3 regions of the Aquabacter albus genome follow, and region 1 is predicted to be linked to each of the others. Evidence: predicted binding sites of a transcription regulator. Region 1 holds the regulator's gene; each other region holds the start of a gene.

Region 1 (9,550 bases):
CCGGCTTCGATTTTACTGCCGGACACGCCGTCCTGCGTGCCGGCTGCCGGCTGGACGGGCGCACGGTCATGCTCGCGGCCGCGGCGGACCACGCCTTCGTGCCGGTGCGCCGCCGGCCGCGCGTCGCCATCCTCCAGACCGGCGACGAGCTGGTGCGTCCCGGTGCCGGCACCGGCGCCCCCTCGGACGTGGTGGTCTCCAACGTCTATGGCATCGCCGCCCTGGCCCGGGCAGCCGGCGCCGAGGTGTTCGACCTCGGCCTCGTGGGCGACACCATGGAGGCAACCCGCGCCGCCGTGCGCCGGGCGGCCGAGGGGGGATACGATCTCCTCGTCACCTCCGGCGGCGCCTCGGTGGGCGAGCACGACCTCATGGCGCCGGCCTTGCGCGAGGAGGGCGTTTCCCTCGCCGTCCATAAGATCGCGCTGCGCCCGGGAAAACCCCTGATGTTCGGCCGGCGCGAGGCCCTGCGGGTCCTCGGCCTGCCGGGCAATCCCGTCTCGGCCTATGTCTGCTCGCTGCTCTTCCTGGTGCCGCTGCTCAACGCGCTCCAGGGCGCCGCGCCCGGCCCTGCGCGCGTGCCCGCGCGCCTCGCCGTGGATGTGAAGGCCAACGACATGCGCCGCGATTATGTGCGCGCCCGCATGACCCTCGCCCCCGACGGCGCGCAGCTCGTGACCCCCCTGCCGGTGCAGGATTCGTCCATGCTCTCGGCGCTCGCCGAGGCCGACTGCCTCCTGATTCGCGAGGCCCACGCCCCCGCCGGGGCCGCAGGCGATGCCTGCGAAGCTATAGCTTTCATGGCCTGACGGCGCATTTACGCCATGTTCATGCTTGCGGAACACAAAAGGAACAGCTAATGCTTGTTCTCGATTTGTTTCACGGCTCTTAACCGAGCTGGCAGCGGTCTGGGAGCCGGAAGGAACGGGGCGGCCATGCTCACACGCAAGCAGTACGACCTCCTGCGCTTCATTCATGAGCGCCTGAAGGAGACGGGCGTTCCGCCCTCCTTCGACGAGATGAAGGAAGCGCTGGACCTGCGCTCCAAATCGGGCATCCACCGCCTCATCACCGCCTTGGAAGAGCGCGGCTTCATCCGCCGCCTGCCCAACCGGGCGCGGGCGCTGGAGGTTGTGCGCCTGCCGGACAGCGTGGCGCCGGGCCTTGCCTCTCCGCGCGCCGGGCGCGGCTTCTCGCCCAGCGTCATCGAGGGCAGTCTTGGCCGCGTGCGCCCCATGGCGGAAGACGAGGATGTCGCCCCCACCGTCACGGTTCCGGTCATGGGCCGCATCGCCGCCGGCTCTCCCATCTCCGCCATCCAGACCCGCAGCCACACGCTGAATCTGCCGCCCGAAATGCTCGGCACGGGCGAGCATTTCGCCCTGGAAGTGCGCGGCGACAGCATGATCGAGGCCGGCATCCTGGACGGCGACACAGTGCTCATCCGCAAATGCGACACGGCGGACACGGGCGATATCGTGGTGGCGCTGGTGGACGAGGAAGAAGCCACCCTCAAGCGCCTGCGCAAGAAAGGCGCTTCCGTGGCCCTGGAAGCCGCCAACCCCGCTTACGAGACCCGCATCTTCGGCCCAGACCGCGTGCGCATCCAGGGCCGGCTCATCGGGCTCATGCGGCGCTATTGATCGACCAGCTCGGAAACGGGTCGTCACAAACAAGAATGCCCAGGCAGAGCCTGGGCATTTTGACTTTCAAAGGGTCGAGAGGCTTTGACGCTCACTCGCCCTTGGGCTGGAGCTTGGCCGAGACGATCTTGTCGGGATCCTGCACGGGCTCGCCGCGCTTGATCTGGTCCACATTGTCCATGCCCGAGATCACCTCGCCCCACACGGTGTACTGGTTGTCGAGGAAGCGGGCATCGCCGAAGCAGATGAAAAACTGGCTGTCGCCCGAATCGGGGCTCGCCGCGCGGGCCATGGAGACCGTGCCGCGGGTGTGGGGCTGCTTGTTGAACTCGGCCTTGAGCTTCTTGCCCGAACCACCCATGCCGGTGCCCGTCGGGTCGCCGGTCTGCGCCATGAAGCCGTCGATGACGCGGTGGAACGGCACGCCGTCATAGAAGCCCTCGGAGACCAGCTCCTTGATGCGGGCCACGTGGCCCGGCGCGAGGTCGGGCCGGAGGCCGATGACCACTTCGCCCTTGGTGGTTTCGAGGACGATCACTTCGTCAGCCATGGGGCTGCTCCTTTGGTGGGAGGAAACCGGAAAGCGCTTCTCGCGCTTTGAACAAGGCGGCGCGCTATTTCGCGTCCGCCGCCACCTGCATCTTCACGATGCGGTCGGGGGTGCTCACCGTGCCGTTATTGGCCTGCGAGCCCTTCTTGATCTTGTCCACGAACTGCATGCCCGAGACCACCTCGCCCACCACCGTGTACTGGCCGTTCAGGAACGGCGCGGCGTCGAGGCAGATGAAGAACTGCGAATTGGCGCTGTTGGGTGCGGAAGAGCGGGCCATGCCCACCGTGCCACGCACAAACGGGGTGCTAGTGAACTCGGCCGGCAGGTTCGGATATTTCGAGCCGCCCGTGCCGTTGCCGAACTGGCCGTCGCCGGTCTGGGCCATGAAGCCGTCGATCACCCGGTGGAACGGCACATTGTTGTAGAAGCCCTCGCGGGACAGCAGCTTCAGCCGCTCCACGTGCTTGGGCGCAAGATCCGGCCGCAGGGCGATGACGACCCGGCCATAGGTGGTGTCGAGATAGAGCGTGTTCTCCGGATCGGGCTTGGCCTGGGCCTGGGCGGCGGCCGGCAGGGCTGCGGCCACCATGAGCGCGAAAGCGAGGACGATGCCGCCGGAAATGCGGCCGAAGACACTGCGCATGAAGCTCTCCTTGGGCTGCCGCACCCTTAAGCGCGGTCAAGTTTGGTGGGGCGCCTGGGCTCAGGCCCTCTTCGGGAATTTGGCCTTCAGGCGCGCGAGCACCGCCGGCGGGACGAAGGCGGAGACGTCGCCGCCCATGGCCGCGATCTGCCGCACCAGAGTGGCGGTGATGGGGCGCACGCGGGGGGAAGCGGGCAGGAAGACGGTCTGGATGTCAGGCGCGAGCGTGCCGTTCATGCCGGCCATCTGCATCTCATAATCGAGATCGGTGCCATCGCGCAGGCCGCGGATCAGCAGGCCGGCGCCGGTGTTCTGCGCCGCCTCCACCACCAGATTGTCGAAGGTGAGCACGTCGAGGGCGGTGCCCTCTTCTGCTGCCACCGGGCCGCAGACCTCTTCCAACATGGCGAGGCGCTCGGCCGGGGTGAAGAGCGGCGCCTTGCCGGGGTGGATGCCCACGGCCAGAACCAGCCGGTCGGCGAGGCGGCAGGCGGAGCGCACCACGTCCAGATGCCCGTTGGTGGGCGGATCGAACGATCCGGCATAGATGGCGGTGCGGGTGGTGTGGGCGACGGCATTCATCGGGCGCAAGCGTTAGCCCGCCCCGCGCGCGGGCGCAATGGGGGCGGATGGTCCGCCCCCGTTCCGATCAGAGATTGCCGGTCAGAGATTAACGCCGCCCGACACCTCGATGCGCTGCCCGTTCACCCAGCGGTTCTCTTCGCCGAGGAAGGCCGCGATCATCGGGCCGATATCGTCCGGCAGACCGGCCCGGCCAAGGGCGGTGGCCGCGGCGACCTGGCGGTTGCTCTCCGCATTGTCGCGCACCACGCCGCCGCCGAAATCGGTCTCGATGGCCCCCGGTGCGATGGTGTTCACCCGGATGCCGCGATGGCCCAGTTCCTTGGCCATGTAGCGGGTCAGCACCTCGATGCCGCCCTTCATGGCGGCATAGGCCGAGAAGCCCGGCGTCGTGAAGCGCGCGAGCCCGCTGGAGAGGTTCACGATGCTCCCGCCATCCGCAATGAGGGGCAGCAGCCTCTGGGTGAGGAAGAAAGTGCCCTTCAGGTGGATGTTGACCAGCTCGTCAAACATATCCTCCGTGGTCTCGGCGAAGGGCATGTGGATGCCGATCCCGGCATTGTTCACGAGGAAATCGAACCGGTCGCGGCTCCAGACGGCGGCCAAGGTCTTCTTCACCGCGGCCGCGAAAGCCTCGAAGCTTGCGGCATTGCCCGCATCGAGCTGCAGCGTCGCTGCCTTGCGCCCCTGCGCCTCGATCTCCGTCACGACGGCGTCCGCCTCCGCGCGACGGGAGTGATAGGTGAGGATGACGTCCACACCCCGCTGGGCGAGGCTCAAAGCGGCATTGCGGCCGAGCCCGCGGCTGCCACCGGTGATGAGGGCGATCCTGGTTTCCGTGGTCATGCTTGATCCTCCAAGTGGATGGGAGGGATGTATCCCCTCTCCCCTCGGACGGCTTGCCGGAAGATCCAGGAGACTTGCCTAATCCTCCAATCCCACTGGAGATCGCCGCAGGAAGAGCTAGGATCGCGCCATGACGGATGAACTCATCGATCTCGTGAAGCGGCATGCCGAAGGGCCCGCTGACATAGAGGGCCTCACCCTCACCGGCATGGAAGGCGTGGAGCTGGTGCGGGCGAATGGCCCGACCCGGGACATCCCCACCATTTACCGGCCGCTGATCTGCCTAGTCCTGCAGGGCGCGAAGGAAGTGCTCACGGGCGACACCATGCTGCGCTTCGGCGCGGGCCAGTCGCTCATCGTGAATGCGGACGTGCCGGTGATCGGCCGGATCGTGACCGCGAGCCCGCAATCGCCCTATCTCGCTCTGGCGGTTGAACTGGACATGGCGCTCCTGCGCGAGGTGATGGATCAGATGGAGGCGGTTCCGGTCCCGCGGGAAAGGCCGGACGGTTACATTATCGTGGAAGAGACGGACGCCGCGCTGCACGACTGCGCCCTCCGCCTCGCCCGGCTTCTGGGGCGCCCGCAGGCTCTGGCGGTGCTGCGCCCCTCCATCGTGCGGGAAATGCATTATTGGCTGCTGACGGGACGCCACGGCAGCGCCATGCGCCGTCTTGCCGTGCCGGACAGCCACACGGCGCGCATCGCCCGCGCCGTGGCGGTGCTGCGGGCGGAGTTCGACCAGCCCATTCCCGTGGAACGCCTAGCGGCGACGGCAGGCATGAGCCCGTCCTCGTTCCACCATCATTTCAAGGCGGTGACGTCCCTCTCCCCGCTCCATTTCCAGAAGCAGCTTCGCCTATTGGAAGCTCGCCGCCTCCTCCTGACGGGGGGCAGCGCGGTCAGCCAGGCCGCTTTCACGGTCGGCTATGAGAGCGTGTCGCAGTTCACCCGCGAATATGCGCGCATGTTCGGCGCCCCGCCCCGACGCGACATGGAGGTCAGCCGTCGCTCCACCGCGCCGGAAGCGCTTCTGCACGCCTGAAAGGCGCACGCCCTATCGCCGGCCCGCCGCCAGCAGCACCATGGCGCCGCCCACCAGGATGCCCGCCGAGACCCGGTCCGCCACGCGGGCGAAGCGGCCGGCGACCGCGGCGCGCAGGCGGTCCGCCGCCAGCGCCCAGATGATGTCGCCAACAAGGGCGATCACCGCGAAGATGGCCGCCAGAAGTGCGATCTGCGGCACGGGATCGACCGGATCGGTGACGAACTGGGGCAGGAAGGCCGCGTGGAACAGCAGGGTCTTGGGGTTCGCGAAGGCCACCGCCAAGCCCCGCATGAAGGCGGCACGGCCGGAGGGGGCCGGCGCCGCGCTCCCCTTGCCCGCGCTGCGCCATTGCAGCACCGCGAGCCAGGCGAGATAGGCGGCGCCGAGATAGCGCACCAGATCAAAATGACGGGAGAACAGCTCCACCAGCCAGGCGAGGCCCGCCGCCACCACGGCGAGTTGGAGCACGAGGCCCACATTCACGCCGGTGGCGGTGAGCAGGCCGGCGCGCCGGCCATGCTTGAGGCTGGTGCCGACGATGAGAGCCACGTTCGGCCCCGGCGTTGCCCCGAGCGCGAGGCAGGCCAGGACGAAGAGAACGAGGCTCTCGGCGGGGATCACGCCTCCCCGCCCCCCTCGCTCGGCAGGTCGCCCTCCAGGGCCGCGTCGTCCTCTTCCTCGGGGATATGCTCCACCGAGACCACGCGCTCGCCTTCGGCGGTGTCGAACACGATGACGCCCTGGCTGGCGCGGCCGACGATGCGGATGCCGTCCACCGGGCAGCGGATGAGCTGCCCGCCATCGGTCACCAGCATGATCTGGTCCTGGTCCTCCACCGGGAAGGAGGCGGCAAGGCGGCCGTTGCGCTCGTTCACCGCCATGGCGACGATGCCCTTGCCGCCGCGTCCGGTCACCCGATACTCGTAGGACGAAGTTCGCTTGCCGTAGCCATTCTCGGATAGGGTGAGGATGAACTGCTCCGCCGCGCCCATCTGGGCGTAGCGCTCCTCGGGCAGGCGGGTGTCGGCGGCAACCGGCTCTTCCGCATCGGCCTCCACCGTCACGGGCTCCTCCGGGTTCTCCCCATTGGCGCCGTTGCCACGCCGCACCGCGCCGGCGAGGCGCAGATAAGCGACGCGCTCCTCGGCGGTGGCATCCAGATGGCGGATGATGGCCATGGAGATGGTGCGGTCACCCTCGCCCAGCCGGATGCCACGTACGCCCACCGAATCGCGGCCCTTGAACACGCGCACCTCGGTGACGGGGAAGCGGATGCAGGCGCCCTCTGCGGTGGTGAGGAGGACATCATCATCCTCGGTGCAGAGCTGGACCGAGGCGATGGCGTCGCCCTCCTCCAGCTTCATGGCGATCTTGCCGTTGCGGTTCACCTGGGAGAAGTCCGCCAGCGCGTTGCGCCGCACCGTGCCGCCGGTGGTGGCGAACATGATCTGAATGCGGCCTTCCGCATCCGCCTCCTCCGGCAAGGGCACGATGGAGGTGATCCGCTCGTCGGATTCCAGAGGCAGGATGTTGATGAGCGCCTTGCCGCGCGCCTGGGGGGCGGCGGCGGGCAGGCGCCACACCTTCAGCTTGTAGACCTTGCCCTTGGAGGAGAAGAACAGCACCGGGGCGTGGGTAGAGGCCACGAACAGGCGGGTGACGAAATCTTCGTCCCGCGTGGTCATCCCCGAGCGGCCCTTGCCGCCGCGCCGCTGTGCCCGATAGGCGGAGAGCGGCACGCGCTTCACGTAACCGGCGTGGGAGACGGTGACCACCATTTCCTCGCGCTGGATGAGGTCTTCATCCTCCAGGTCGCCCAGGCCCTCGACGATCTCCGAGCGCCGCGGCGTGCCGAACTCTTCCTTGATGGCCAGCATCTCGGACCGGACGATCTCCTGGATGCGGGCCCGGCTCGACAGGATGTCCAGATAGTCCGCGATCTCCACGGCGAGCTTGTCCAGCTCCTCGGCGATCTCGTCGCGCCCGAGTGCGGTGAGGCGCTGGAGGCGCAGATCGAGGATGGCGCGGGCCTGCTCGAGAGAGAGGCGGTAGGTGCCGTCCTCGGCCAAGGTGTGGCGCGGATCGGCGATGAGCGCGATCAGAGGCGCCATATCCTTAGCCGGCCAAGAGCGCCCCATGAGGGCGTCGCGGGCGGCCGTCGGGTCCGGGGCCGTACGAATTAAGCGAATGATTTCATCGATGTTCGCAACCGCAATGGCAAGGCCCACCAAAACATGGGCACGGTCACGGGCCTTGCGCAGCAGGAACTTCGTGCGCCGGCTTATCACCTCCTCGCGGAAGGCGATGAAGGCGACCAGCATGTCGTGCAGGGTCATCACCGACGGCCTACCGCCGGAGAGCGCCACCATGTTGGCGCCGAACGACGATTGCAGCGGGGTCATGCGGTAGAGATTGTTCAGCACCACGTCCGCCTGGGCGTCGCGCTTGATCTCGATCACCACCCGCATGCCGTCGCGGTCGGATTCGTCGCGGATTTCCGAGATGCCTTCCAGGCGCTTGTCGCGCACCAGCTCGGCGATCTTCTCGATCATCGTCGCCTTGTTCACCTGATAGGGAATCTCGGTGACGATGAGCGCCTCGCGCTCCTTGCGGATGGTCTCGATGGCGACCTTGGCCCGCACCAGGATGGAGCCGCGGCCAGTGAGGAGCGCCTGACGGATGCCCGAGCGCCCGAGGATCAGGCCGCCTGTGGGGAAATCCGGACCCTGCACGATGTCCAGCAACGCTTCCGGATCGAGTTCCGGGTCATCGAGGAGCGCCAGGGCCCCGTCGATCACTTCGCCCAGATTGTGCGGCGGGATGTTGGTGGCCATGCCCACCGCGATGCCGCCGGCCCCGTTCACCAGAAGGTTGGGAAACTGCGCCGGGAGGACAGACGGCTCGTGCTCGCTGCCGTCGTAATTGTCCTGGAAATCGACGGTGTCCTTGTCGAGATCGTCGAGAAGGGACAGCGTCACCTTCTCCATGCGCACTTCGGTGTAGCGCATGGCCGCAGCGGGATCGCCGTCCACCGAGCCGAAATTCCCCTGCCCATCCACCAGCGGCAGGCGCATGGAGAAGGTCTGCGCCATGCGCACCAGTGCGTCGTAGACCGCCTGGTCGCCGTGGGGATGGTACTTACCGATGACGTCGCCGACCACGCGGGCCGATTTGCGGTACGGCCGGTTCCAGAGATAGCCGTTCTCGTGCATCGAGAAGAGGATGCGCCGGTGCACCGGCTTCAGGCCGTCTCGCACATCGGGCAAGGCCCGCGCGACGATCACGCTCATGGCGTAATCGAGATAGGACCGGGAGAGCTCGTCGGTGATGGAGACCGGCCGGATCTCGGAAGGCAGGCCGCCTCCCGCGCCCGGCGTTTCGTTTTCAGCCAAAACGCACGTCTTTCCTTATGAAAAGGCTGCGCTCCTTCTAGCCGATTCAGCCCTGCTGCGCCAGCGAAAGACGCGAACACGGCCTGAAGCTACGCGTGGAAAATCAATAACTTAGCGAAACTCCGGATGCGCATAGCGGCGCTGCAGCCGGATCAGGGCAAAAACCGCCGTGCAAAAGGCCTCAGCGGGCCAGGAATCGGGTGATCTGGTCCCCCGCCTCCTGGATGCTGAAGAGACCGTTGAGGTGGCCCCTGCCCCCGCCGATCTTCACCTGCTCGACGCTGGCGCCGCCCTTGCGGATCTCGTCCGCCGTGCGCTGGGTGGCGCCGGGATGGAAGACCATGTCCTCGTCCGAGGAAATCAGCAGGACCGGCGCCTTGATGCGCTTCAAGCCCACATCGCCACCCGCCGCGAAGATCTGGTTCGCCTTCACGAGATAGAGGAGATGGTTCGCGTCCGCGACTTCGGCCCGCGCGGCCCCGATCTCGTCCAGCTTCGCCTCGATGGCGTAGCGGTTGCCCATGGCGGCGGCGGGGTCCTTGCCCGGCTCCGCCCACTTGCGCCCGAACGTCTCGTTTGCCCAGGGCGGAGCGCCGGCGTGGAGCGTCAAGATCTTCAGCGCCTGCGCCAGGCCCTGCTTGGGTGGGGTGCGGCCGTAATAATTGCCACCATTGAAGTTGGGGTCGAGCTTGATGGGAGAAGCATACACATCCAGCCAGGCCACGAGCCATCCGTCCACATCCCCCGCCCCGATGACCGGGATGATCCGGGCGACCGCCTCGGGATAGCCGGTGGCCCATTCATAGGCCTGCATGGCGCCCATGGAGGCGCCCATCACCGCGT
Region 2 (9,550 bases), on a different contig from region 1:
CCGGGCGCTCATCATGTCGCACCCGCTCATGCAGGAATGGATCGCCGGCGCGCTCGCGGAGCCGGAGGAGCTTGAGGAACTGGACGTCGAGTTCTGACGTCCCTCACCATTCCCAGCAGAGGGCGTCCAGCGCCTGCCGGGCGAATTCCGGCAGCGCCTCTCGGCTTCGCACCGCCACCACCAGCGTCCGCCGCGCCCAGGCATCGGGCAACGGGAATGTCGCCACATCCATGCGCTCCGCCACCCGGTGCGCATCGGCGGCGGGCAGGACGGTGACGCCGACGCCGGCCTGAACCATCTCCCCCACCGCCTCGATCCGGTTCACCCGCACACGGTATTTCAGCGGCAGCCCGAGCTGCGCCGCCTGCCGCTCGATCAAATGCTGGATGGCATTGCCGGAGGTGAGGCCGACGAAGGGCAAGGCGGCCACATCAGCAAAATCGGCGCCAGCCTTCTGCGCCAGCGGGTGGCCGGCCGGCGTCATGGCCATGAGGCGATCCTCGCCATAGGGGCGGGTCTCCAGCCCCGCCGTGTCGCCCACGTCGGACAGCACCCCCATATGGATCAGGCCCTGCCGCAAGGCGGGAGCGATCTCCCGGCTGGGCCGCTCCTCAAGGTCCACGTCCACGTCGGGGTGCTGCGCCAGGAACCGTGCGAGGTCGCCCGGCAGGCGCGTGGAGAGGGCGGCGGTGTTGCTCCACATGCGCACATGGCCCTTCAGCCCCTTGCCGTAGCGGGAGAGCTCGCCGCGCATGCGCTCGGTCTGCTGGAGCACGAGGCGGGCATGGTGCGCCAGCGCCTCCCCCGCCGGCGTGGCGCCGGCGCCGGAGCGGCTGCGCACCAAGAGCGGCGTGCCCACCGTCTCCTCCATGCCGCGCACCCGCGCGCTGGCCGAGGCGAGCGCCAGGTTCACCCGCGCCGCGCCCGCGGTGATGCTGCCCGCCTCCAGAATGGCGAGGAACAGCTTCAGATCCACCAGATCGAACCGCATGGCCGGCAATCCTTCGTCTCAGACGAAGGATGAAGCCGGATAATCCACATTGCTGCAAGCGGGGCGGTGGGCCAGCGTGCCGCTCATGGACACTGTCACGCTCATCATCATCGCCGCGATCCTGGTTCTGGCCGGGCTGGTCAAGGGCGTCACGGCCATGGGCCTGCCGACCCTCGGCATGGGGCTGCTGAGCCTCCTCATGGCGCCGTCCGACGCGGCGGCCATCCTGATTGCCCCCACCATCGTCACCAATGTGGTGCAGTTCGTCACCGGGCCGCGCCTTTGGCCGGTTCTCCGGCGCTTCTGGCTGATGGGGCTCATGGTGTTCGCCGGCACGCTGGCGGGCGGGCTGTGGTTCGAGGGGCTCGATTCCCATCTCGCGCCGGCCATCCTGGGCGGGACGCTCCTTCTCTACGGGCTAATGGGCCTCAGCCAGGTGAACTTCCGCACGCCGCCGGCCTTGGAGCCCTATCTGTCCCCGATCATGGGCGTGGCATCGGGCCTCCTCACCGGCACCACGGGCGTCACGGTCATGCCGGTGGCGCCCTATCTGCAATCCCTTCACCTCGAGCGGGAGGATCTGGTCCAGGCCATGGGCTTTGCCTTCTCGCTGGGCACGTTCGGGCTCGCGGCGGCACTTTCCACCAAGGGCGCGCCCTTGACCGAGGGGAGCGTGGCGCTCGGCACGCTGGCGGCGCTCATCCCTGCCTTCGCCGGCATGGAGCTGGGCCGGCGGGTGCGCCAGAAGATTTCGCAGAAGGCTTTTCGCACCTGCTTCTTCGCGGGGCTGGCCCTGCTGGGCGCCAACACGCTGCTGCGCGCGGTCATCTGAAGCGCGCCCCGTCTTTCCCCCCACGGGGAAAGGGCGGAAGGCGGGCGGTGCCAAGAGCCCTGGCGCCGCCCCCTTCCGGACCCGTTTCTAAGAGCTGTCAGTCGTCGAGGCGGTGGATGTCGTGCACCACGATGGCGGTGTTCTTCGCGGGCTTCTTCAGCCAGTCGGGCCGACGCAAGGTCTTCAACGTGTCCTCGTAGCCGGACTGCCAATGGTCCCGCATGGAGGTGCCGGAGAATTCGTAATCCTTGAAATCCCGCTCGTAGGATTTCTCCTGATAGATCAGGTGGCAGATGTTCACCGGCCCGGATGCCTCGTACTCGGAGAGGATCTGGTTGTCCTCCTCGCTACGCAGCTGCTCGGGGATGCGCTGGAGCGCATCCGCGTGCTTGGAGCGCAGCATCTGGACCCGGCGGAAGAAGTCGGTGATGGACCTTGTGCGGCTGGAATAGCCGATGTCCTTCTGCCGCTCGACCACGTCCAGCATGTCCCGCGGCAGCTCGCCGCGCGAGGAGAACAGGTCCACCTGAAACACCAGCGCGCTCGGATGGTCCGGCTGGTCCAGCAGCCATTGGAGCGGGGTGTTCGAGACCACGCCGCCGTCCCAGTAATATTCGCCGTCGATGCGCACCCCGGGGAAGGCCGGCGGCAGGGCGCCCGACGCCATCACATGCTCGGGGCCGATGCGGTGGGTGGTGTTATCGAAATAGACGAAATTGCCGGTGCGGATGTTCACCGCGCCCACGGAGAAGCGCTTCTGGCCGCTATTGATCAGGTCGAAGTCCACGAGCCGCAGCAACGTGTCGCGCAAGGGCGAGGTGTCGTAGAAGGAGGTCGCGCCCTCCGCGCCGCGGGGCAAAAGCCAGGGGTTGGGGAAGCGCGGCTTGAAGAAGCCGGGCTGGCCAAGATTGATGGTGGCGAAGGCGCTCATCTGGTTGCGCATGGTGCGGAAATGGTCGCCGTCGGGCGTATAGGCCCAGATCTTGCGGCCCGAGATGGTGTTCCAGAATTCCCGCAGGCGCGGCACCCGGTTCTCCGGCGTGTTGCCGGCGATGATGGCGCAATTGATGGCGCCAATGGAGACGCCGGACACCCAGTTCGGCTCCGCGCCCGCAATGGACAGCGCCTCGTAGACGCCCGCCTGATACGCGCCGAGCGCCCCGCCGCCCTGGAAGACGAGGGCAACCCGGTCATAGTCGGACACGATATTGCGGATGTCGCTGGGAACCTCGCTTAGCAGCGTGCTCATTATTTCCCCTCAACCGGTTTGCCGCCGAAGCATGGCGCCTCGGCCGGCGTCATGCAATGCGCGGAACGCGGCGCGCCCTGCGGTGGTTCGTTTCGTGGCCGATCCCGGATCACTTGCCGTCGGCGAGATAGTCGAACATCACCTCGCCCATGCCCAGGGTGAGGTCGGCGCGCAGGTGCAGGGCCGAGACCACTTCGAGCACGGGCAGGCGGGCCACGTCGCAGATGACGTGGGGGTAGAGGCCGAGCGCGCCCGGGCCGACCCAGGCTTCCTTCAGCTGGACGTCCTCGAGATAATAGCGCACCAGCTCGCAGATGCGCGGGGTCGCGTCCACGTGCGGGATGATCTTGATCATGAAGTTGGGTGCCAGGAGCGCCTTCATGACCGTGTCCTTGTCCGCCGCTATGTGCTTGTAGCCCATGGAGGCTTCGGCGCAGAGCGTCTTGCCGTAATGGAGGCGGCCGACGAGAACGTCCTTCTCCACTTCCATCTTCGGGTGGGCATACTTCTTCGGGAAGCCCCATAGCTCGCGGCCGCCGGCAATGGGCGCCTCGTCGTCGAGATACATGGAGTGGACGTAGCCGCCCTCGACCCCGTTATACTTCACCGGGATCACCTGTCCGGTCTCGGTATAGTCGCCGAAGCCGGTGCTGTCGGGCATGCGGATGAATTCGTACTTCACCAGCGGCTCGAACACTTCGAGCGGCTCCGGCACCACGCGGCGCAGGGCCTCGATGTCGGTGCGATAGGTGATGATCATGAATTCGCGATCGAAGAACCGGTACGGCCCGCGGGGATAAGCGGGGTTGGTCAGCGGCATGGAATAAGCTGTGCGGCGCACGTCTTCGATCTTCATGGGATGCTCCCCTGATCCGGCCGGGCAGGTCTTCTCGCGGCTGCGAGATAAGATCAGGTTAGCCCATAGCTTTTCGCCGTGACAGCCCTGCGACGCACCAAGTGTGACGCAGGCCGGAGCCTAGAACGCCAACAATCCGCCGGAGCCTTTCGCGGTGCCGAAGGCCACCGCCCCGCCATCGGCCCGCCATGCGCCGCAGGAGACCGCCGCCCCGTCCGGCGCGCGCAGCAGGATCTCGGCGGCGTCGGGGATGCGCACCATGAGCACCATGCCGTCCTCATAGCCCACCGCCACCACCGGGTCCTTGGGGTGGCAGGCCACCATGGTCACGCGGCCGGTGGAGGAGGGAGCGATCATGCTCGGCTGCTTGCCCATGGGGCCGTCCTTGGCCTGGAATGGCCAGAGGATCGCCTCGCTCGACCCCGAGGAGGCGAGCCATTTTCCGTCGCTGGTGAAGGCGAAGGACTTCACGCGGGCGGGGTAGCCGGTCATGCGCATATGGTTGCCGTCCGCCAGCCGCCAGCCGTGCAGCGCCGGCTCCTGCATGGTGGTGATGACGAAGCGCGCGTCCGGGCTGAAGACGACGCCGAGATGCGAGCCCTTCCACGCGAAGCCCTCCGGCTTCACGCCCAGGGCGTTGGGGAACCACAGCGTCACGCCGCCATAATGGGCGATGCCGAGCCGCAGCCCCTTGGGCGCGAAGGCGAGCCCGCCCACGGTGGAGGGCGCATCGAGGCTGCGCCGCTCATTGCCTTTCGCCGGCATGAAATAGGCCGTCTTGCCGGTGGAATAGGCGAAGCTGTCGTCGGGGCCGAGGGCCACATGGTCGATCCAGCGGCCCTTGTGCTCGGCGAGCGTGCGCACCTCGCCGGTGGCGAGGAGCTGCTTCACCGTGCCGTCATCGCCGGCGGTGAGCAGCCGCTTTCCGTCCCCCGCGGTCTCCAGCACCACTCCGTCATGCAGCGTAACCGCCTGCGACGTCTCGCCCACCAGGGTGGCGCGGCCCTCATCCTCCACGAATGCGCAAATGCCGCCCACGAAGCGCGCGGCGGCAAGCCCGCTCTCGAAGGCGAACGTCTGGACCTTGTCGGTGAGGGAGGACGGAGCGGAGGTCATGGAATCTGGGACACCCTTGAACGCGAACGGCTTAGATAAGGCACGCTGCGGGATTTGTCGCGATGGGGTGGGGACGAAGATGTCACCATGGCCGGCTTGATCTGGGTAGCCTTCAGTGCGCCGTCTCGGCATCCCGCGCGTGCTCCGAAAGGTCGGAGATGGTCGGCACCGTGCCCGTGAGCGGGTTCTCCGGATCGTAGGCATAGCTCAGCGTCTCGAAGCGCATGGAGAGCGCGTCGATCATCAGCAGCTTGCCCACCAGCCCCTCGCCGAACCCGACAATGGCGCGGATGACCTCCAGGGCGGCGAGCGAGCCGGCGACGCCCGCGAGCGCGCCGAGAATGCCCGCTTCCGCGCAGGGCGCCACGGTGCCGGGCGGGGGCGGCTCGGGGAACAGGCAGCGATAAGAGGGGTTGGGCGTGCCGTCCGGCCCCACTTCGTGCGGGCGCAGGGTGGTGAGGGTGGCGTCGAAGGTGCCCAGAGCGGCGGTCACGAGCGGGCGCTTCGCCAGGGCGCAGGCGTCGGAGACGAGATAGCGCGTCGAGAAATTGTCGGAGCCGTCCACCACCACGTCCACGGAGGAGACCAGCGCCATGGCGTTGGAGGCATCGAGGCGGGTGCGGTGAAGCTCCATCTCCACGTGCGGGTTCAGGGCTTTAACGAAGTTGCGGGCGCTCTCCACCTTGGGCCGGCCGATATCCGGCGTGCGGTGGATCACCTGGCGCTGGAGATTGGAGAGGGAGACCTCGTCGTCATCCACCAGTACCAGCCGCCCCACGCCCGCAGCCGCAAGGTAGAGGAGCACAGGCGCGCCGAGCCCGCCGGCGCCCACCACCAGCACGCTGGCGGCTTTCAGCTTCTGCTGACCCGGTCCGCCCACGTCCCGCAGGACGATGTGCCGGGCATAGCGTTCGATTTCTTCGGATGAGAAGGCCATGGGCGTTATCTAGACACTAAGCCCGCCGATTTCATCCCTGCGGCGGCGGAAGGGATGTACCGGAGAGCTGGGCATAGATGCGCGCGAGCGAGGAATCATCGTCCCGCCCCATGCCCGACCCCGCAGCGGCGAGGTACATCTGGAGCGCGGCGGCGGCGAGCGGGACGGGATAGCGCGCGTCCCGCGCCATGTCGTGGATGATGCCGAGATCCTTCACGAAGATCTCCACGGCGCTGAGCGGCTTGTAGTCGCCCGCGAGCACGTGGGGCATGCGGTTCTCGAACATCCAGGAATTGCCGGCGGAGGCCGTAATGACCTCGTACACCTTCGCAAGGTCCAGCCCCTGCTTGGCCGCAAAGGTGAACGCCTCGCAGGCGGCGGCGATATGCACGCCGGCGAGGAGCTGGTTGATCATCTTGAAGGCCGCGCCCGTGCCCGGCGCATCGCCCAACTCATAGACCTTGGCGGCCATGGCATCGAGCGCCGGCCGGGCCTTCTGGAACGCGGCGTGGCTCCCTGAGGCCAGCACGGTGAGGGCTCCGGTGGCCGCCCGCGCCGCGCCGCCGGAAATGGGGGCGTCGAGATAGAGCCGGCCGGTGGCCTCCAGCCGGCCGGCGAGCGCACGGGCTTTCTCCGGGTCCATGGTGGCGCAGGAGATGAAGACCGCGCCCTCGGGCAGCGCCTCGGCCACACCTTCCGGCCCGAACAGCACGCTTTCCGTCTGGGCGGCATTTACCACCACGCTCACGGCGATGTCGGCGCCCTCCGCCGCCTTGGCCGCGCTCGGAGCGCCCTTGCCCCCGTCCGTCACAAACTGGCCGACCGCGTCCGCCGAGGGATCGAAGCCGGTGACATCGAGGCCGGCCCGCAGCAGCGAGCGGGCCATGCCGCCGCCCATGGAGCCAAGGCCGAAGACCGCCGCTTTCAGAGTGTCTGATGATGTCATGGCCGTGTCTCCCCGCCGCCTTCAGGGCGGCTGCGGGATCGTCGTCCCGCTTCATAGCCTTGGTAAGGCCGGAGCCGGCCGCCTGCCAAGGGTGTTCTCGGCGCCCGAAGCCGTCATGGCAGGCTCAACCCGGCCCTCTTGTGTGGGGCCGGATTGACGCATCGGAACTCTGCCGTGCCAGCACATATCCGCCCGTCAGCGCATAAAGGCGCACAGGCCAAAGGGCCGTTTTGCACACAAGAATCCGCTTCTGGGCTCCCGCCCCTCGCAATCCGGCCCTGCCGGTGCCATTTTGTTCTCGCACGAGAATCAGCGGCGAGGCGAGACGCGCGGTTGGCTAGTCCCCTGGAACAGAGAAAACACCTGACAAGCGAAGCGGCGAACCCGCCGGCCCTCAAGCCGGGCGGCATCGCCGAGCGTGCGCGCGCCGGCGGCGCGCCCTCCCGCTCCTATCTTTCCGGCCTCAACCCCGAGCAGCGCGAGGCGGTGGAGACCCTGGACGGGCCGCTCCTTGTGCTGGCCGGGGCGGGCACGGGCAAGACCCGCGTGCTCACCGCCCGCGTCGCCCATATCCTCTCACAAGGCCGTGCCTTCCCCTCGCAGATCCTGGTGGTGACCTTCACCAACAAGGCCGCGCGGGAGATGAAGGAGCGCATCCATTCCATGGTTGGCGACGCCGTGGAGGGCATGCCCTGGCTCGGTACCTTCCACTCCATCGGCGTGCGCATCCTGCGGCGGCATTACGAGCTGGTGGGGCTGAGAAGCGGCTTCACCATCCTCGACACGGACGACCAGGTCCGCCTGCTGAAGCAATTGTTGGCGGCGGAAAATATCGACGACAAGCGCTGGCCCGCCCGGCTTCTGGCCTCCACCATCGACGGCTGGAAGAACCGGGCCCTCTCGCCCGATAACGTGCCCCCCGGCGAGGGCTCGGCCTTCGCCAATGGGCGCGGGCAGATGCTCTATGCCGCCTATCAGGCGCGGCTGAAGGCGCTGAACGCGGTGGATTTCGGCGATCTCCTCCTGGAGGGCATCCGCCTGTTCCGGGAAAATCCTGAAGTGCTCGCGGATTATCACCGCCGGTTCAAATACCTGCTGGTGGACGAGTATCAGGACACCAACGTCGCCCAGTATCTCTGGTTGCGGCTCCTGGCGCAGGGCTCGAAGAACGTGTGCTGCGTCGGCGACGACGACCAGTCCATCTATGGCTGGCGTGGCGCGGAAGTGGACAACATCCTCCGCTTCGAGAGCGATTTTCCCGGCGCCAAGGTGATCCGCCTGGAGCGCAATTACCGCTCCACGGGCCATATCCTTGCCGCTGCCTCCCACCTTATCGCCAACAATGAGGGCCGGCTCGGTAAGACCCTGTTCTCCGAAGGCGAGGCGGGCGAGAAGGTCTCCGTCACCGGCTCCTGGGATTCAGGCGAGGAGGCGCGGGCCATCGGCGACGAGATCGAGGCGTTCCAGCGCTCCGGCCATCCCTTGTCGCAGATCGCCATCCTGGTGCGGGCCTCGTTCCAGATGCGCGAGTTCGAGGACCGCTTCGTCACGGTGGGCATGCCCTACAGGGTCATCGGCGGGCCGCGGTTTTATGAGCGGGCGGAAATCCGCGATGCGCTGGCCTATCTGCGGTGCGTCAACTCGGCAGCGGATGATCTCGCCTTCGAGCGCATCGTCAACGTGCCGAAGCGCGGCATCGGCGATGCGACCGTGAAGCAGGTGCACGACGTGGCCCGGGCCACCGGCATTCCGCTCCAGGAGGCCGCCCGCGCCCTGGGCGACAGCGAGGAGCTGAAGCCGAAGGTGCGCGCCACCATGCGCGGCCTCATCCAGTCGTTCGACCGCTGGCGCGAGCAGTCCCGCCACATGAGCCATACCGAGCTGGCCGAGATCGTGCTGGACGAGAGCGGCTATACCGAGATGTGGCAGAAGGACCGCTCCGCGGAGGCGGCGGGCCGGCTTGAAAATCTCAAGGAGCTGGTCCGCTCCATGGAGCAGTTCGAGAACCTGCAGGGGTTTCTCGAGCACATCTCCCTGGTCATGGACACCGACAACGGCGCCGGCGAGGACGCCGTGCAGATCATGACCCTGCACTCCGCCAAGGGGCTGGAGTTCGACACGGTCTATCTGCCGGGCTGGGAGGAGGGCCTGTTCCCCCACCAGCGCGCCCTGGACGAGCAGGGTAAGGCCGGCCTCGAAGAGGAGCGGCGCCTCGCTTATGTGGGCATCACCCGTGCTCGTCTCAGCGCCCGGGTCTATTTTGCCTCCAACCGGCGAATCCACGGCCTGTGGAATTCCACCGTGCCGAGCCGCTTCCTCGACGAACTGCCCGATGCGCATGTGCAGGTGGAGGAATCGAAGGGCGGCTTCGGCTGGGGCGGCTCCTCCTATGGCGGGGGCTCCTACGGCGAGAGCCGGTTCGACAAGGCCGCGCGTGCCGAGCCCTTCTCCTCCACCTATGCGACGCCCGGCTGGCAGCGGGCGCAGGCCGCGCGGGGCGGGGCATCAGGCGGCGGCTTTGCGGAGCGGGGACGGTCCTTCAGCCGGGGGGGAAGCGCCCCGGTCATCGAGGGAACGCTCATCGCCGCCTCGACCGGCGCGCCCTCGGCCTTTTCCCTGGGCC
Region 3 (9,550 bases), on a different contig from region 1:
GCCGCACCCGCCACTCTGGCGGGCGCCGCAGCGCGTCTATAGATAGGGGCTGATCCTCATCCAGCCGCCGCCCGGCGGTCTCCGGAGACTTTCATGGCCCTTCAGGTCGCGGTCCAGATGGACCACATCTCCCGCATCAACATTGCCGGGGATTCCACCTTCGCGCTCCTCTTGGAGGCGCAGCGGCGCGGGCACAGCCTGGTGCATTACGTGCCCGACCAGCTCGCCATGCGCGACGGCGAGATCTTCGCCACCGTGGAAGCGCTCACCGTGAAGGACGAAGCGGGCGCCCATTTTACCCTCGGCGAGAAGCGGCGGGTGCGGCTCGCCGACTATGACGTGGTGCTGCTCCGCCAGGACCCGCCCTTCGACATGGCCTATGTCACCTCGACGCACCTTCTGGAGCGCATCCATCCCAAGACTCTGGTGGTGAACGACCCCGGCCATGTGCGCAACGCGCCGGAGAAGATCTTCGTCACCCATTTCCCCGACCTGATGCCGCCGACCCTGATCTCCCGGGATCTCGGGGAGATCAAGGCCTTCCGTGCCGAGTATGGCGACGTGGTGATGAAGCCGCTCTACGGGCATGGGGGCGGCGCCGTGTTCCGCCTCACCGCCGACGACCTCAATTTCGGCTCGCTCTATGATTTCTTCGCCGCCACCTTCCGCGAGCCCTGGGTGATCCAGCGCTTCCTCCCCGAGGTGAAGCACGGCGACAAGCGCATCATTCTGGTGAATGGCGAAGCGGCCGGCGCGGTGAACCGGGTGCCCAGCGAGGGGGACCTGCGCTCCAACATGGTGCGCGGCGGGGCGGCAAAGCCCACCGACCTCACGGACCGGGAAAAGGAAATCTGCACCCGCATCGGCCCGGCTCTGCGCGAGCGGGGACTGCTCTTCGTGGGCATCGACGTGATCGACGGCAACCTCACCGAGATCAACGTCACCTCCCCCACGGGCCTGCGCGCCATCAAGCGGCTCGGCGGCCCTGATATCGCCGAACAGATCTGGGACCGGATCGAGGAGAAGCGCGGCTTTTGAACCTTAAGCGCCCAGCGCCGTTCCTGTCCGGCAGATAACGGGACCATTCATGCCGCAGCCCCTCGCCGTTTCCATCCCCCACCGCCTCGGCAAGGCGGAGGCCACGCGACGCCTCCAGACCGGCCTGTCCTCCGTGCGCTCCCGCTTCGGCGACAAGCTCTCGGTGATGGAGGAGACCTGGACCGGCGAGCACCTGGATTTCCGCGTGGCGGTCATGGGCCAGGAGGCCTCGGGCCAGATCGACGTGGCCGAGGACGCGGTCCACCTTCAGGTGGTCCTGCCCTGGCTGCTCCATGTGGTGGCGGAGAAGGCCAAGGCGCTCATCGACCGCCAGGGGCGGATCATGCTGGAGAAGAAATAGGCCTGGGGCCGCGCGACACCGCCGCCTTAATCCCCTCTCCCGCTTGCGGGGGAGGGTTAGGGAGGGGGAAAGGTGCCGGCCACAGATTCTGATACGATGTTCTGCTTGAAGGCCCCCTCCCCAGCCCTCCCTCGCAAGCGAGAGAGGGAGCCTGCCTGCGAATATCGGAGAGGCCTTCCGCTCACGCCGGCGCCAGCATGAGCGTCATGGTGTCGATGGTGAAGGTGCCGTCCTCTTCGATGTCGAAGTGCCGGCGCACCTCTTCGGACGCCTTCTCCTGCAGGGAGCGGATGGCGGCCACGTGCAGTTCCGGCGTCGCGATGCGCGTGACCCAGGACACGAATTCGAGCCGCAGCCTGCGCTCCACCACACTCTGCACTTGAAAGCCCTCCGCCTGCACCGCGCGTGTCCATTCAGCGACCGAATAATCGCGCACATGGGAGGGGTCGCGCAGCAGCTCGACGCTCTGCAGGAACGTGTCGAAGAGCGGATTGGCGGGCGCCACCACATCCATGAAGATGGCGCGCCCGCCGCGCTTCAGCACGCTGCGGGCATGGGCGAGGCCCGAGGGCAGATGGCGCCAGTGATGGGCGCTGTAGCGCGAGACCACGAAGTCGAAGCTCGCCTCCGGGAACGGCAGGTCTTCCGCGACGCCCTGCACGGGAATGATATTGCGCAGCCCCCGCCCGTCGGCCTCCTTCACCACCGCCTTCAGCATGTCGGGGGAGAGGTCATAGGCGACCACCTCCGCCACATGGGGCGCGACGGTGAAGCTCACATGCCCGCCGCCGCACCCGAGATCGAGCACACGGGCTGCGCCGCGCCCGGCGATCAGCTTCGCCAGATCCTCCAGGTCCTCGCCCTTCGCATGGACCGCGCTCGTGACATAAGCCTCGGCCTGGGGGCCGAACTGGCTCGCCACCAGATCCTGGATGGTGGCGGCGCGCGCCTGGGAACTCTGCATGGGGGCCTCCGGGGCAAAAACGCGGAACCGGTCCGCTGTCATGGATCCGGCCCCGCTCTAAGCTTACATCGCTGCGATGGCGTAGCGCAGCACAATCACGGCAAGAATAAGGGGAGAAAACCACAAAGCCTGGGTGGCGGCATACTTCAGGCTGTGCACCGGGTGGCGATGCCCTCCGTCTTTCGTTACGTCATGCGATGCTTCATTCCTGGCGAGCATGGGGTGTCTCCTTTCACCCCTTTCTTCCTCCCGCCCCGCATAATGGCGCCATCGGCATTCCGCCCGGCGTCCATAAAGGGGCCATAAGCCTCACGCGGTCTCCTTGTCCGCATCGGGGTGGTGAAACGCCAACACCAGCACCACGGATGAAAGGGCGAGAACCGCCATCAGAAGGAAGCAGTCGGCGAACGAACCGCGCAGGCCCAGCACCCAGCCCGTGAGCGCCGGCGCCAGGAAACCGGAAATGGCGAAGCCGAAATCCATGATGCCCAAAGCGGTTGCCGCCCGCGCCGGCACGATGTCCACGTTCACCGCATAATAAGCCGCATTCGCCCCCATGGAGGCGGCCACCGCCACCGTGATGCAGGCGATGGCGACACCGAGACTGGGGCCGAATGCCACCGGGATCACGGCGAGCGCGGCGATGAGCTGGGTGCCGGCGATGAGATAGGTGCGCGAGATCCGCAGCCGCCCCGTGGTCTTCAGCAGATGGTCAGACCAGCGCCCGAGCGCCCATAGCGCCACGGCGGCGGTGAGCCAGGGCAGCACGGTGAAGAGCCCCACGGTGGCGAGGTTCAGCTTGTAGACCTGCTCCAGATAGCTGGGCAGCCACGTCATGAAGAAGAACAGGAAATAGCCGAAGACGAAGAAAGCCCAATAGTTCACCACCAGCGTGCGGTTGGTGAGCAGCTTCCGGATGACCGCGCCCTCCGGCAGCTTCAGCAACGCATGGGACGGCGCCGCAGGCCCGCTTTCGCGGATATGGCTGAGCTCGGCGGCGTTCACGTGCGGCGACTGCGCCGGATCGTCCCGGAACAGGAGGAACCAGAGCGGCACCCAGACGATGGAGAGTGCGAACAGCACGCCGAAGGTCCAGCGCCAGTCCAGTGCGCCGAGAAGCTGGGTGACGATGGGCCCGCCGATGGCGAGCGCGATGGGCACCGCCACCAGCGCATTGCCGAGCGCGGTGGCCCGCTCTTCCGGGGCGAGCCAGCGACTCACCGCGCCGGTGAGGGCGGGAAAATTCGGTCCTTCCGAGACGCCCAGCAGTACCCGCGCTGCATAAAGTGCGAAAAAGCCGGTGGCCGCCGCGGTGAGGCCGATGGAGATGCTCCAGAGCACGGCGGCCAGGGTGAGGACGAGGCGGGCGCCATAGCGGTCCACCGCGAAGCCGCCCAGGAGCGTCGTCACCGCATAGCCGAGCCCGAAGGCGCCGAGGATTGTGCCGGCATCAGCCTTCGAGAGGCCGAGATCCCGCTCCATCAGCGGAATAGCGTAGGAGATGGCGGCGCGGTCCACATAGTTCACCACGGTTATGGCGAACAGCAGGAAGATCACCACCCAGCGGAACCGCGTCGCGCCCATCTGCCCCTCCCGGCTTTCCCGCCAGCCTAGAACGGCCGGACGCCGATGGGAATCACTGTTCGCCGCCTAATGTTCTTAATATGTTCTTGCTCCCCTTGCGGCACTCGGGTAGCCTTACATACTCAGGGTTGAGGGAGGCTGGCGTGATCCAGAGGGTGGCGACGGTCGCGTTCGAGGGGGTCGAGGCGCGCCCGGTGGACGTGCAGGTGCATGTCGCCCCGGGCTTGCCTGCCTTCACGATCGTCGGCCTGCCTGACAAGGCGGTGACCGAGGCGAAAGAACGGGTGCGGGCGGCGCTGATTGCCTCCGGGCTCGCGCTGCCGGCCCGGCGCATCACCATCAACCTCGCACCCGCCGATCTGCCCAAGGAAGGCTCCCATTACGATCTGCCCATCGCGCTCGGGCTCATGGCCGCCATCGGCGCCATTCCCGCCGACTGCCTCAACGGCTTCACCGTGGTGGGGGAATTGGGGCTCGACGGGTCCATCGCGGCGGTGGCGGGGGTACTGCCAGCGGCTATCGGCGCCAATGCGCGCGGCCACGGCCTCATCTGCCCCGCCGCCTGCGGGGCGGAAGCCGCCTGGGCGAGCCCGGACATGGACATCCTAGCCCCGCTCTCGCTGATCCAGCTGGCGAACCACGTCACCGGCCGGCAGGTGCTGGCGCGGCCCGACCCACGCATGCGCAAGGGGCCTGACATGCTGCCGGACCTGCGCGACGTGAAAGGCCAGGAGACCGCCAAGCGTGCATTGGAAGTCGCCGCCGCAGGAGGGCACAATCTCTTGTACGTGGGGCCTCCGGGCGCGGGAAAATCCATGCTGGCCCAGCGCCTGCCCTCCATCCTGCCGCCGCTCGCGCCGGCGGAAATGCTGGACGTCTCCATGATCGCCTCGGTGGCCGGGGCCATCGAGGACGGTGCGCTGGTGGACCGCCGCCCCTTTCGCGCGCCGCACCACTCCGCCTCCATGGCCGCCATGGTGGGCGGCGGCATGAAGGCGAAGCCGGGCGAGGTCTCCCTCGCCCATCACGGCGTGCTATTCTTGGATGAACTGCCGGAATTCTCGCCCCAGGTGCTGGATTCCCTGCGCCAGCCTTTGGAGACGGGCGAGGTGCTGATCGCCCGCGCCAACCACCGCGTCACCTATCCCGCCCGCTTCCAGCTCATCGCCGCCATGAATCCGTGCCGCTGCGGGAAGGCAGGGGAGCCGGGCTTCACCTGCAAGCGCGGGCCGCGCTGCGCCGAGGACTATCAGGCGCGCCTCTCCGGGCCCTTCCTCGACCGCATCGACATCCACCTGGAAGTGCCGGCGGTGACCGCCGCCGACCTCGTCCTTCCTGCGCCTGCGGAGGGCTCGCGGGACGTGGCGGCGCGCGTCGCCGCCGCCCGCACCCTCCAGGTGGAGCGCTATGCCGCTTTGGACCGGCCGGACGTGCGCACCAATTCCGTCGCCTCCGGCCCCTTGCTGGAAGCGGTTGCGAGCCCCGACGCCGCCGGCGCGGCCCTGCTGCGCGACGCGGCGGAGGCCATGCGCCTCTCGGCCCGCGGCTATCACCGGGTGCTGAAGGTGGCGCGCACGCTGGCGGACCTGGATGGGGCGGAGAGCGTGGGGCGCCGGCATCTGGCGGAGGCGCTGGCGTATCGGGCGTTGACGGATCGGACGCGGATGGCGGCTTGAGGGGCTGGGCTTTCGGCGCCGCGCCGGAGCGATCGAAAGGCTCCAGGCCGATGCGGTTGCCCGGCCGATGCTCCGGGCCGCATGACATTTGTGGTCCATCGATCCCAGGGACTGGGCGAACCGCGCTTTTCGGTCCAATGAAAGGCGATGCGCACCATCGGCCAACGAGTTGCCCCGTGATTCCCTGGATCCTGCTCGATACCGCGAAAGTGCCCGATGGGCTCGGCGAGCTCCGCTTGATGAAGCGGGGAGACGAATTCTCCATCATGTCCGGCGCCACGGAGCTGATGAACAGCCGCCTCAGCGGATCCGAGAAAGCGCTGGCCGCCCTCGTCTGCGAGCGGCTTGGACAGCGCCCGAAGCCGCGGCTGCTCATCGGCGGGCTTGGCATGGGCTTCACCCTGCGCGCGGCGCTCGCCGAACTCGGGGCCGATGCCGAGATCGTGGTCGCGGAACTGGTGCCGGCCGTCATCAGCTGGGCGCGCGGGCCCATGGCGGGGATTTTCGGGACCAGCCTGACCGATCCGCGCGTCAGCCTGTTCGAAGGCGATGTCGGCAGCCTGATACGCTCAGGGCAGACAGCCTATGACGCGATCCTTCTGGATGTGGACAATGGTCCCGGCGGGCTGACGCGCGCGGCCAATGACGGCCTCTACGACACGCGGGGCCTGGACGCCGCCCGCACGGCGCTGCGCCCCGGCGGCATGCTGGCCGTGTGGTCGTCGGCACCGGACCGGGATTTCACGCTCCGCCTTCGCAAAGCGGGGTTCGGCGTGGATGAGGTCAAGGTCCGCGCGAACGGAAAGGCGGGCGGGGCGCGGCATCTCATCTGGATCGCCACCAAGGCCGTCACCGGCGCCAAGGCCTCGCCGGTACGCGCCCCACGTTAGAGCGGTCACGAGGACGACCGTTAGATCAACGGTCCTGAACCATCGGCCAGCCCCGCTTTTCCCTCGGTAAAAGAAAAGCGAGCCCGCCGCACACCAGCGCCGTGAGCGCGAGATAGAGGCCGGGGGCCGCGGACCAGCCGGTGCCCTGCACCAGCAGCGTCGCCACCAGGGGCGCGGTGCCGCCGAAGATCGCCAGCGCCATGTTGTAGCCGAGCGACAAGGCGGTGCAGCGCATGGCGACGTCGTGCAGCGAGACGAACACCGCCGGCAACGTGCCGAGGAAGATCGCCACCAGGAGGGCGAGGCCGAACTGGGCGAGCGTGGCGGCGAGCAGCGTGCCGGTGGACGCCAGCGCCAGAAGGGGCACGGAGAGGGCAGCCGTCACCACCGACCCGTAAATGAGCATGGGCCTGGGGCCGACGCGGTCAGACAGATGGCCCATAACGAGCGTGGCAGTGAGGCCGGCGATGAGGCCGAGCGTGCCGATGGCGAGCGACGTGCTGTAGGCGATGCCATTCGCCGTCATGTCGCTCACGAACCAGACGAACACGATGTAATAGCCGGCCGAGGCCACCCAGTTGAGGCCGGCGGAGAGCGCCATGGGGCGCCACTGGGTGCGCAATGCGGCACGGATCGGCTGGCGCTCCAGGGCTTCGGCCGCCGCCAGTTCGGCGAAGGCCGGCGGCTCGGGCAGGCCCATGCGCATCCACAACCCGAAGAAGCCCACGAGGATCCCGCTGAGGAACGGGAGGCGCCAGCCCCACTCCTGCATCGCCTCCGGGGTGAGGGACGCCGCCACCAGCCAGCCGCAGCCGGCGCCCAGAAGCCCGCCCACCATGGCGCCGAAATTGGCGACGCTGCCATAGAGCCCGCGCCGGTGCGGCCGCGCATGCTCCACGAGGAAGATGATGGAGCCCGAAAACTCCCCTCCGGCGGAAATCCCCTGGATGAGGCGAAGGGCGGCAAGCAGGATGGGCGCGGCAATGCCGATGCTCTCATAGGTGGGCAGAAGGCCCATGAGGAAGGTGGGAAGCGCGATCAGCGCCACGGAAAGGGTCAGGAGATGGCGGCGCCCGAAGCGGTCGCCGATATGGCCGAAGATCAGGCCGCCCAGCGGCCGGGCCAAAAGGCCGAGGGCGAAGACCGCATAGCTCTCCACCAGCGAGGCCATGGGATCGCTGGAGGGGAAGAAATGGGCCGCGGTAATGGGCGCGAGATAGCCGTAGAGCGCGAAATCGTACCATTCCAGCACGTTGCCCGCGACGCCCGCCGCCAGCACGCGGCGGCGCGTCCTCGGGGCATCATTCACGGCCGTGTCCGCTTCCGCCCCGCTTACGTCCAACGCTCGCCTCCTCCGCCATCCGCCCGCGTGGGAAAGCGCGACGGGGCCTGAGGAACCAGTGCCTCAGTCCCGTCCCCGGATCCGGCAGAACGCGCCCCGATGATAGACCAAAGGCGGGTGCCCGCGATCCTGCAGCGCCACCACTTCGCCGAGATAGATTTCATGGTCGCCGCCGGGATAGCGGGCATAGACGCGGCATTCCAGATGGGCGGCCGTATCCTTCAGCAGCGGGGCGCCGGTGAGGCCGGTCTCGAAATCCACGCCCGCAAACTTGTCCAGGGAGGGCGTCGCAAAGCGCCGGCCGAGATCCTCCTGGTGCTCCGCCAGAATATTGATGACGAAGCTGTCCGCCGCCCGGAAGGCCGGAAGGCTCGGCGCCGTCAAGGCGAGGCTCCACAGGATCAAGGGCGGGTCGAGGGAGACCGAGTTGAAGGAATTGATGGTGAGCCCCATGGGCCGCCGCCCCGGACCAAGCGTCGTCACCACCACCACGCCCGTGGTGAACGAGCCCAGCACGTCGCGCAGGTGGCGCGGCAGGATGGGCGCGATGGTGTCGATGTCGGGCGGCGGGTGGCTCACGCGGAAAATCCTCGGTCAACCGGGCTTCCCGCAACATGGGGAGCGTGCCGCATAAACTCAAATTATGATGCCTAATCCACCCGATCATATCCACTAATTGCCTCTCGGTCCGGTGGTGCGGGCCCGCCTGGCGAAGCCGCCGAACGCGTCCAGCAGCCTCTCGCGCCAGGCATGGACCGCATCGGAGGGCTCCAGGGCTTCCACGGGGCTTATGCAGCGTATCCACATGAACATGCCGAAGGCGCAATAGTCCGCGTAGGCCGGGGCGTCGCCGCAGATGAAGGGCTGGTGCTGCAGCATGTGGCGCAGGGGGGTCAGCGCCTGGCACAGGTCCGCGAGCCGCTTCTCCCTATCCGCGACCACCTCTTCCAGCGCCATGCCGAAGCGCTTCTCGCGGGAGGCGCGGAAATAGTCCCGGTCCTTCTCATGCACCCGGTCGTGGATGTCGAGGACGATGATCCTGGCAATGGCCGGCATAACGGTGGTGTCGGCCCAGCCATTGATGAAGCGCGACATGGCGCGCCCCATCTCGCCGCCGAACAGCGAGGGCCGCTCGGGATAGTGCGCCTCCAGATATTCGGCGATGCGCCAGGAATCGAACACCACGTCGCCCCGGTCCACCATCACCGGAACAAGGCCCTGGCCGGAAAAGGCGATCTCCGCCTTCTCCGTGAAACGCCAGGGGATGCCCTCGGCCTCGAGCCCCTTATGGGCAAGCGCCATGCGGGCCTTCCAGCAATGGGGGCTGAAGCGCACCTCCGGGTCGGCGCCGGCGAGTTCATAGATGCGGATGGGGGCTTGAGCGGTCATGGCGGCGCCTCAGCCGAGCGAGGGGAGCTTGGCCGTCTGGCCGAACAGCAAGGCGCGGGAGTCCTCGCTCACGCTCGGCGCCGTGTTGAGGGCATCGGCGATCTCGTAAGCCTTCTTCACCGCGGGCCGCGCCCCGAGGCGCTCATACCAGCGCTTCACTGCCGGGAAGTCGTCGAGATTCTGCTTGTGCCGCTCGTGGCGGAAGATCCAGGGATAGATGGCGATGTCGGCGATGGAATAGTCGGCGCCCCCCACATGCTCGGAGACGGCGAGGCGCCGGTCGAGCACGCCGTAAAGGCGGTTCGC

What was found. The regulator LexA, encoded in region 1, represses DNA repair genes until DNA is damaged. The targets are predictions, from matches to a motif close to TGTTCNNNNTGTGTTCNG.
Region 2: ABLE91_RS11310 (ATP-dependent helicase) is a predicted target of LexA. The motif match lies at 7,210-7,227, and genes of this name have one in related genera.
Region 3: ABLE91_RS11380 (YifB family Mg chelatase-like AAA ATPase) is a predicted target of LexA. The motif match lies at 4,018-4,035, and genes of this name have one in related genera.

Annotation. Positions count from the first base shown of each region.
Region 1 covers NZ_JBDZDT010000005.1:97,665-107,214, reverse strand. Annotated here, with positions in the region: gene ABLE91_RS13220 (molybdopterin molybdotransferase MoeA) at 1-809, shown strand, start outside; gene lexA (transcriptional repressor LexA) at 936-1,643, shown strand; gene ABLE91_RS13210 (peptidylprolyl isomerase) at 1,735-2,193, opposite strand; gene ABLE91_RS13205 (peptidylprolyl isomerase) at 2,258-2,839, opposite strand; gene coaD (pantetheine-phosphate adenylyltransferase) at 2,900-3,421, opposite strand; gene ABLE91_RS13195 (SDR family NAD(P)-dependent oxidoreductase) at 3,503-4,267, opposite strand; gene ABLE91_RS13190 (AraC family transcriptional regulator) at 4,398-5,312, shown strand; gene ABLE91_RS13185 (LysE family translocator) at 5,325-5,936, opposite strand; gene gyrA (DNA gyrase subunit A) at 5,933-8,707, opposite strand; gene ABLE91_RS13175 (E22 family MetX-like putative esterase) at 8,889-9,550, opposite strand, start outside.
Region 2 covers NZ_JBDZDT010000004.1:335,434-344,983, forward strand. Annotated here, with positions in the region: gene ABLE91_RS11270 (glutathione S-transferase family protein) at 1-97, shown strand, start outside; gene ABLE91_RS11275 (LysR family transcriptional regulator) at 104-991, opposite strand; gene ABLE91_RS11280 (sulfite exporter TauE/SafE family protein) at 1,077-1,823, shown strand; gene ABLE91_RS11285 (patatin-like phospholipase family protein) at 1,921-3,072, opposite strand; gene ABLE91_RS11290 (acetoacetate decarboxylase) at 3,182-3,928, opposite strand; gene ABLE91_RS11295 (WD40 repeat domain-containing protein) at 4,049-5,044, opposite strand; gene moeB (molybdopterin-synthase adenylyltransferase MoeB) at 5,157-5,981, opposite strand; gene ltnD (L-threonate dehydrogenase) at 6,013-6,927, opposite strand; gene ABLE91_RS11310 (ATP-dependent helicase) at 7,273-9,550, shown strand, end outside.
Region 3 covers NZ_JBDZDT010000004.1:355,722-365,271, reverse strand. Annotated here, with positions in the region: gene gshB (glutathione synthase) at 94-1,038, shown strand; gene ABLE91_RS11400 (polyhydroxyalkanoic acid system family protein) at 1,088-1,399, shown strand; gene ABLE91_RS11395 (class I SAM-dependent methyltransferase) at 1,581-2,363, opposite strand; gene ABLE91_RS11390 (hypothetical protein) at 2,427-2,582, opposite strand; gene ABLE91_RS11385 (MFS transporter) at 2,673-3,947, opposite strand; gene ABLE91_RS11380 (YifB family Mg chelatase-like AAA ATPase) at 4,091-5,623, shown strand; gene ABLE91_RS11375 (polyamine aminopropyltransferase) at 5,800-6,513, shown strand; gene ABLE91_RS11370 (MFS transporter) at 6,539-7,822, opposite strand; gene ABLE91_RS11365 (flavin reductase family protein) at 7,919-8,434, opposite strand; gene ABLE91_RS11360 (glutathione S-transferase family protein) at 8,528-9,244, opposite strand; gene ABLE91_RS11355 (glutathione S-transferase N-terminal domain-containing protein) at 9,254-9,550, opposite strand, start outside.